3 regions of the Numidum massiliense genome follow, and region 3 is predicted to be linked to each of the others. Evidence: a T-box and tRNA genes for the amino acid it is inferred to sense, from the RefSeq annotation. Region 3 holds a T-box; the other regions hold tRNA genes.
The links. The T-box of region 3 lies ahead of argS (arginine--tRNA ligase). A T-box ahead of a tRNA ligase gene usually reads a tRNA of that ligase, here a tRNA-Arg.
Positions count from the first base shown of each region.

Region 1: it encodes a tRNA-Arg, which carries the amino acid that the T-box ahead of argS (arginine--tRNA ligase) is inferred to sense. The anticodon was not compared.
Region 2: it encodes a tRNA-Arg, which carries the amino acid that the T-box ahead of argS (arginine--tRNA ligase) is inferred to sense. The anticodon was not compared.

Region 1 covers NZ_CTDZ01000009.1:3,430,318-3,432,581, reverse strand. The annotation lists gene rpoN (RNA polymerase factor sigma-54) at 1-792, opposite strand, end outside; tRNA gene BN1247_RS16105 (tRNA-Arg) at 887-961, shown strand; gene clpP (ATP-dependent Clp endopeptidase proteolytic subunit ClpP) at 1,288-1,881, shown strand; gene BN1247_RS16095 (HPr family phosphocarrier protein) at 1,967-2,233, opposite strand.
Region 2 covers NZ_CTDZ01000009.1:2,658,326-2,660,589, reverse strand. The annotation lists gene BN1247_RS12475 (ABC transporter ATP-binding protein) at 1-241, shown strand, start outside; gene BN1247_RS12470 (TetR/AcrR family transcriptional regulator) at 241-1,038, shown strand; tRNA gene BN1247_RS12465 (tRNA-Arg) at 1,091-1,166, shown strand; partial or broken gene BN1247_RS12460 (Arm DNA-binding domain-containing protein) at 1,365-1,567, opposite strand; gene BN1247_RS12455 (transposase) at 1,831-2,142, shown strand; gene BN1247_RS12450 (IS3 family transposase) at 2,133-2,264, shown strand, end outside.
Region 3 covers NZ_CTDZ01000009.1:2,144,448-2,146,711, reverse strand. The annotation lists gene hpaI (2,4-dihydroxyhept-2-ene-1,7-dioic acid aldolase) at 1-244, shown strand, start outside; gene BN1247_RS10355 (DedA family protein) at 267-878, opposite strand; T-box leader at 1,094-1,340, shown strand; gene argS (arginine--tRNA ligase) at 1,414-2,264, shown strand, end outside.

The DNA.
Region 1 (2,264 bases), 1.3 Mb from region 3:
GTAATAATCGTTCACCGTGATGACGTACGTTCCGTTCACCTCTTCGATCACGACATCAGGAATGACGTAGTTGCCGGGTTTGTGGATCAACTGCAACCCTGGATTCGGATCTAGCCGCCGCAGCGCCTCGACGACTTGTTGCAACTCGCTCGATTCACAGTCAAGTGCGCGCGCCACTTGTTGCCACTTACCATCTGCTAGCTGCTGCAAATGGTGCTTGACGACTTCCGCGAGTAGCGGATGAGGATCGTTTTGTCGAGCAATTTGCAGTAAGAGGCATTCCTGTAAATTGCGGGCAAAAATACCTGCCGGTTCAAACTGCTGCAACGTGTGGATCACGCGTTCCGCGTCTACTCCCTCAATATCAAAACGTTTACATATATCCTGGACAGAAATGTTTATATACCCTCGTTCATCGAGAAGGCCAATTATAAACCGCGCGATTTTCCGTTCGGCGGCGTCCAATTCACTAAAGCGCAGCTGCTCCTCCATATGCTCGGGAAGCGTCTGCTCGCCACTGACGTTTTCCCACCACTTGTCTAGTTCGCCTTCACTGCGGCGCGACGACCGGGTAACGCCGTGCCAAGACGTCGCATATACGTCGCCTTCGCCCGCTCCTTTCTTCACCGGTTGCTCCGCTATATCGAGTACCGGATTTTCCAGCACTTGCTCTTGCAAGTAAGCGTTTAACTCGGTGGCGGAATACTGCAGTACAGAGAGCGCCTGGCGCAATTCTGGCGTCATCACCAATTGTTGTCTTTGCTCTTGCACTAAATGTAAGCCAGTTTGCATCGCAATCACCTACCTTTATGATAAGCAAAAACGGCCTGCAATACCATCTTGCTTTTTACTCGGATTTTGTATATAATAATGTTTGTTCGTTTATGCGCCTATAGCTCAGGGGATAGAGCACTGGTCTCCGGAACCAGGTGCCCAGGTTCGAATCCTGGTAGGCGCGCCAACAGTAATTAGCCAACTGCGTTCTCCGCGGTTGGCTTTTCTCATTTGAAGCGCTTCGTACGCTGTCCCGTCATTGGCAGTCAGTCGCTTCGCGTATGTGACCGGTCGGCGGCTTCTAGGCCGCGCCCAGCCGCAAACGCGTTTATCGAAATCGACAATGTGGTATACAATAGAAAATAGCTCCACTTCGTTACATAAGACATCGTCTGAAGCGCGTCCATCGCAAATTTACAGCCTTAAGACGCGTTTGACCTTTCTTGACCAAAGGGTTACAAAAGGTTACAATAAGAACAGGAAAGATGACAAACTATTGAGGGGGTTCCACATATGACGTTAGTTCCAACAGTGATCGAGCAAACGAACCGCGGCGAACGCGCCTACGATATATATTCGCGTTTGCTCAAAGATCGCATCATTTTTCTCGGCAGTGCGATTGACGACAACGTCGCCAACACAGTCATCGCGCAGTTGCTCTTTTTAGACGCAGAAAACGCGGATAAAGACATTTCGCTGTACATTAACAGCCCTGGCGGGTCGATTACGGCAGGGATGGCTATTTACGACACGATGCAACTCATTAAAGCGGACGTCTCGACGATTTGCGTCGGATTGGCCGCTTCCATGGGCGCTTTCTTGCTCGCTGCGGGGGAGAAAGGGAAACGCTTCGTGCTCCCCAATAGCGAAGTGATGATCCACCAACCCCTCGGCGGTGCCGAAGGGCAGGCGTCTGACATCGAGATCCGCGCGAAACGCATTTTGCGCGCCCGCGAACGCCTCAATGCGATTCTGGCGGAGCGCACCGGCCAACCTCTGGAAAAAATTGAACGGGACACCGATCGCGATTACTTTATGAGCGCGGAAGAAACGAAAGCGTACGGTTTAGTCGACGACATTATTCGCCAAAAACCGGACAACAAATAAACAGACAACAAATAAACGACAAAAGGCAAAAGGCAAAGGCATCGATCCTATTGAGGGGCGATGCCTTTTTCCATGTGTTTCACGTTTATTCGTCTTTTTCAACCATTGCAGCTAACGTTTCGACTGCTTCCGCGGCGTCGGATCCGGTCGCGGAAACCTTAATTTCCGTATCCGTACTAATCGCCAGGCTCATAATGCCCATAATGCTTTTCGCGTTTACTTTTTTGTCACCTTTGTGAACAAAGATTTCAGCGGCAAATTTATTCGCTTCTTGCACGAAAAGCGCGGCAGGCCGAGCGTGTAATCCCGTCTTTAATTTAACGACAACGTTTTTTTCTGCAGTTTCTGCCATTGCGTTCATCCCCCTACAAATGTCACTTGTC
Region 2 (2,264 bases), 510 kb from region 3:
GATGTGGGACTGGTTGTACGAACTCGCCGCGTCGGGGATGACGATTGTCGTGACGACCCACTATATGGACGAGGCGGAACACTGCGACCGCGTGGCGTTCATGAATGCCGGGGAAATCGTAGCGGAAGGAACGGTCAGCGCGTTGCGCCAGCAATTCGCAGATGCGGACTCGGACGGTCAGGCGCTTCCGTCGTTGGAGGATGTTTTCGTCCGCGCCTGTAGGAGGGAGCGTGTCACGTAATGGCAACACAAGACCGGGAACAAAGGAAACGTGAGCAGCTTGCTCAAGGGATGGCACGACGCGAACAACCTTCGCGAAATGAAAGTAAGCAAATGGCGGAAAAAACGAATGAACTAAACGAGCGGCAATCCGGGTCGTCTACGCGCATCGATCAGTTGTTTTCCGACATCCAAAAACAAAGCAGAATGACGGAAAAGCAGCGGCGCATCTTGGAAACGGCCATTGAATTGTTTGCCGAAAAAGGTTACAATGGTGTTTCGACGAGCGAAATTGCCAAGAAGGCTAACGTGGCAGAAGCGACCATTTTTAAACATTTTAAGACGAAAAAAGGGTTGCTGCTCAGTATTGTGTATCCGGTTCTGGCAAGGGCGACAACGCCACTGTTCAAGCAGACGTTGGAGTCATTTTTGGGAGCGGGCGAGCAGTCGTTTGAAGATGAGATGTTTGCGTTGCTGGTCGACCGCATTGAGTTGCTAGAAAAAAATTGGTCGCTCGTCAAGGTTGTTATGCAAGAATCGATGTACCACCCCGAATTGAAACTGGTCATTGAAGAACATCTAGGAACTAAGGTGATCGCCATAATAGAGCGCGTGATTCAAGAAAAGCAGGAAGCGGGGCAATTCCGCTCAGACTTATCGCCCTTTGCGATTGGACGCGCTATTCTTTCCAGTGTGTGGGGTTACGTTTTTGTAAGCCAGTTTTTGCCGGATAGTGGTGGTCAGCGCGAGGAGCAGGAAGATCTGCGCGATGTTATCGATATTTTGCTACACGGGGTAGCTGCGCCTCCAACTGTTTGAAACGAAACGATATAATTACGAAGCGGTAGGATGTAGGTTACCTACTCTGTATGCGCCCGTAGCTCAGGGGATAGAGCACCAGACTTCGAATCTGGGTGCCGTAGGTTCGAATCCTACCGGGCGCGCCATGTAAAACGTTGATATGACGCGGTTTTTCGTCTGTGCGCGAAACCGCGTCGTTTTTGTCTGAGGCTCATTTGCAAACATATTGCTAACCTTTATCGGGGTAAAGCGTTATTAATTGTTATGCTGTCTTTTTGCTTTGTCCATTCCCTCATGAAAGATCTCTACTGCTGTATCCTGTAAGCCACTGATGACGTGTCTGTTAGGTAATCACCGAAGGTTATTTTAGTAGTTCAACAAACGTCCCGCTGTTAATCTCGCTGATCGTTTCAGCCATAGCACGTTCAGCCTCTTTTTTCGTCCGATAGCCACTGAACCATTTTTGCCGGCGCTTCCCTTCTTCGTCGCGTCCGAGATCGAGTACGAAGCACCATTTAGATCCACGTTTTCTGATGTGTCCTTTCATGTTATTACGTCCTGTGGGTACGTATGTTCTTATTTTGCCGTAAAATAAATGCCCCAATGGGCGAAAGAATGTTGAATTTGATTTTGTCAAGTGGTATATTGATGGATTATCTTTTTTTGTGCGTTAAAGCGACTGTTCTTACAGCATGGATTAAAGATCGTGAAGGCAACGTCAAATTGACAAGCCTACTATTAAGCCCCTATAGTAACTTGGACATCACTAAACACTTTAAGTTATACTAGTGATGAAAGGGGCAGAATCAAATGAAACGCCGTCAGTTCACCAAGGAATTTAAAATCCAAGTCGCAAAGGAAGCCATGGAGGTTGGTAACCAAGCGCTAGTTGCTCGCCGCTATGATCTCGGTTCTAACTTGCTTAACCGATGGGTTCGCGAATATAAGGACGGGCACTACGGGGACGTCCCGATCGAATCCGCCCAACCACGCGAATTCAGTGATCTTGCTCAGGAAAATGATCAGCTAAAACGGTTGTTGGGCGAAAAGGATTTAGAAATTGCCATTTTGCGTGATCTTGTAAAAAAGCAGCACCCTCACTTGCTGAAAAGATTGAAGTAGCGGACAAGTGGATTTCTAAGGGATACCCGATCCAAACCGTTTTACGGATTGTCCACGTACCGCGTTCCACCTATTACTATCAGAAACACTATCGGGTGAAGGAGAAGAAAGTAAGTGGGGGG
Region 3 (2,264 bases):
CGAGCTGTACAACTTGGCGGCGCGAGGACAGTGGAAGGAGGCGCTCGATTTACACTACTACTTGCTAGATTTAAACGAAGCGCTCTTCTGGGAGACAAACCCGGGCCCGCTGAAAGCGAGTCTCGCGCTCATGGGTAAAATTCGCCCCGTCATCCGTAAACCACTGGCTTTGCCTATGGATGAGGTACAGCAAAAATTGCGCAAAGTGCTTGACCGTTACGATTTAGTTGCGTGTCCGAAGTGAGGGGGATTTACGTTTTCATTTCTTATTCGCCTTTCGGTGCGGACTTAACGGCAGTGTATACTTTGACCGCGAGTGCTATTGTTGCGATTAGTAGCAAGGCGTAAAGGGCGTACCAGCCAAATTGGTTGACGAGGCGCCCAATTTTTTCGATGTGTGATCCGAAAAGGAAGCCGAGGACAAAATAAAGGGCGGTCCATGCACATCCGGTCGTAAACGAGAATAACGTGTAACGGCCGAATGACATTTTGTTCATGCCGACGAGATAAGGTACGAGATGCCGGACAAAAGGAAAAAAATAACTAATACAGAGAGCGAACGGCCCGTATTTGTCCAATAAATGCCGTGACTTGTCGACGTATTTCTGCCACTTCTTTTTTCGAAGCAGCTTGTCGAGCAGCAGCGTACCAGCCACTCTACCGATGAGGTAACCGATCGTCAATCCAGAAATAACGCCGAGGTAGGTGACGAGGAAAGAGGGGACGGGCTGGAGGAGTCGCATCGCCGACACCGCGCCTGCACTCATGACGATCACTTCGTCAGGGATCGGCATACCGACAATCCCAAGCCATAAACTAATAAACAGGGCGATGTAGCCATATTCTGTAATCCAATGAATAAAAACACTCGTATCCATTACTTGTCCCCTTTTGTAGTAATCATTTCCGTAAGAGAAACGCATACGCTCAGGGCGTATTGGCGTGTTATAGTTATTATACGATAAGCTGTCCGTTTTGTAGAAGAGGCTTTGGAGGAACAGTATCTCGCCAATCCGACCACATAACACTGTTTTCAAATGTGTGGCGTAGTTGCGACTAGCGGCCTGAATCGGTATAATGAGCAAAACGACAGATGCGATCGATGATGAGGACAGTAGTTTATCGCGGGCGGTGTGCAGCGAGTCGGGGAACGGTGAGAGCCCGATGCACCGGCGGTAGATGAAGCGGACCTTGTAGATGTACACCTGAACGACGTGCGCTTAGTAGGGTGTGCCGGGAAAAGCCCGTTAACGCTTCAAGTCCGTGTGACGAAAAGTAGGCTTCTACGGAAGCAATAAGAGTGGTACCGCGGGAGAAGGCAATAACCTCTCGTCTCTATGTGTTGAATAGGGATGAGAGGTTTTTCTTTTTTCTTTTATAGAAAATGTCCGTTTACGAAAGGATGGGAGCAAGATGGATGTAAAAAAACAAGTGGCACAAATACTTACCTCTGCTGTGCAATCGTTAAACGGTGCCGAAGTGGCAGTGGCGGATATATACCGTTTATTGGAAACTCCGCCTAACCCGACGCTCGGTGATTTCGCCTTGCCGTGTTTTGCGTTGGCCAAACGTTTTCGTCGCCCACCGCAAGCAATTGCCGCACAGCTGACAGCGTATGTACATGGCGAATGTGTGCAAGAGGTGGCGCAACATCCTCGGGAAAAATCGGTTTCAGAAAAGGCGATGCAAGCTCCAATACAAAAGGCGGAGCAAGTCGGGGCTTACGTCAACATATTTCTCAACCGGACTCGCGTCGGGCAGGCGGTCGTCGCGAACGTACTCGCGGAGGGGCCCGGGTACGGCTCGTGTGACATTGGCCGAGGAGAGGCGGTGCCGATCGATTTTTCGTCACCGAACATCGCCAAGCCATTTTCTATGGGGCACTTGCGTTCGACGGTGATCGGCAACGCGCTCGCCAACATGTATGCAAAGTGCGGCTATCGTCCGGTGCGTATCAACCACTTGGGCGATTGGGGCACGCAGTTCGGAAAACTGATGGCTGCCTACAAACGGTGGGGAGATGCGGCTGAGGTGGAGAAAGCACCGATTCCCACCTTGCTCGCACTATACGTCCGCTTTCACGACGAAGCGGCAACTTCCCCGTCCTTAGAAGCAGAAGGGCGCGCGTGGTTTAAAAAATTGGAAGACGGTGAGGCCGAAGCAGTCGCACTGTGGAAGTGGTTTCGCCACGAGTCGCTGCAAGAATTCCAAAAAATATACGACTTGCTCGGGATCAGCTTCGATTCGAGCGACGGCGAGGCGTT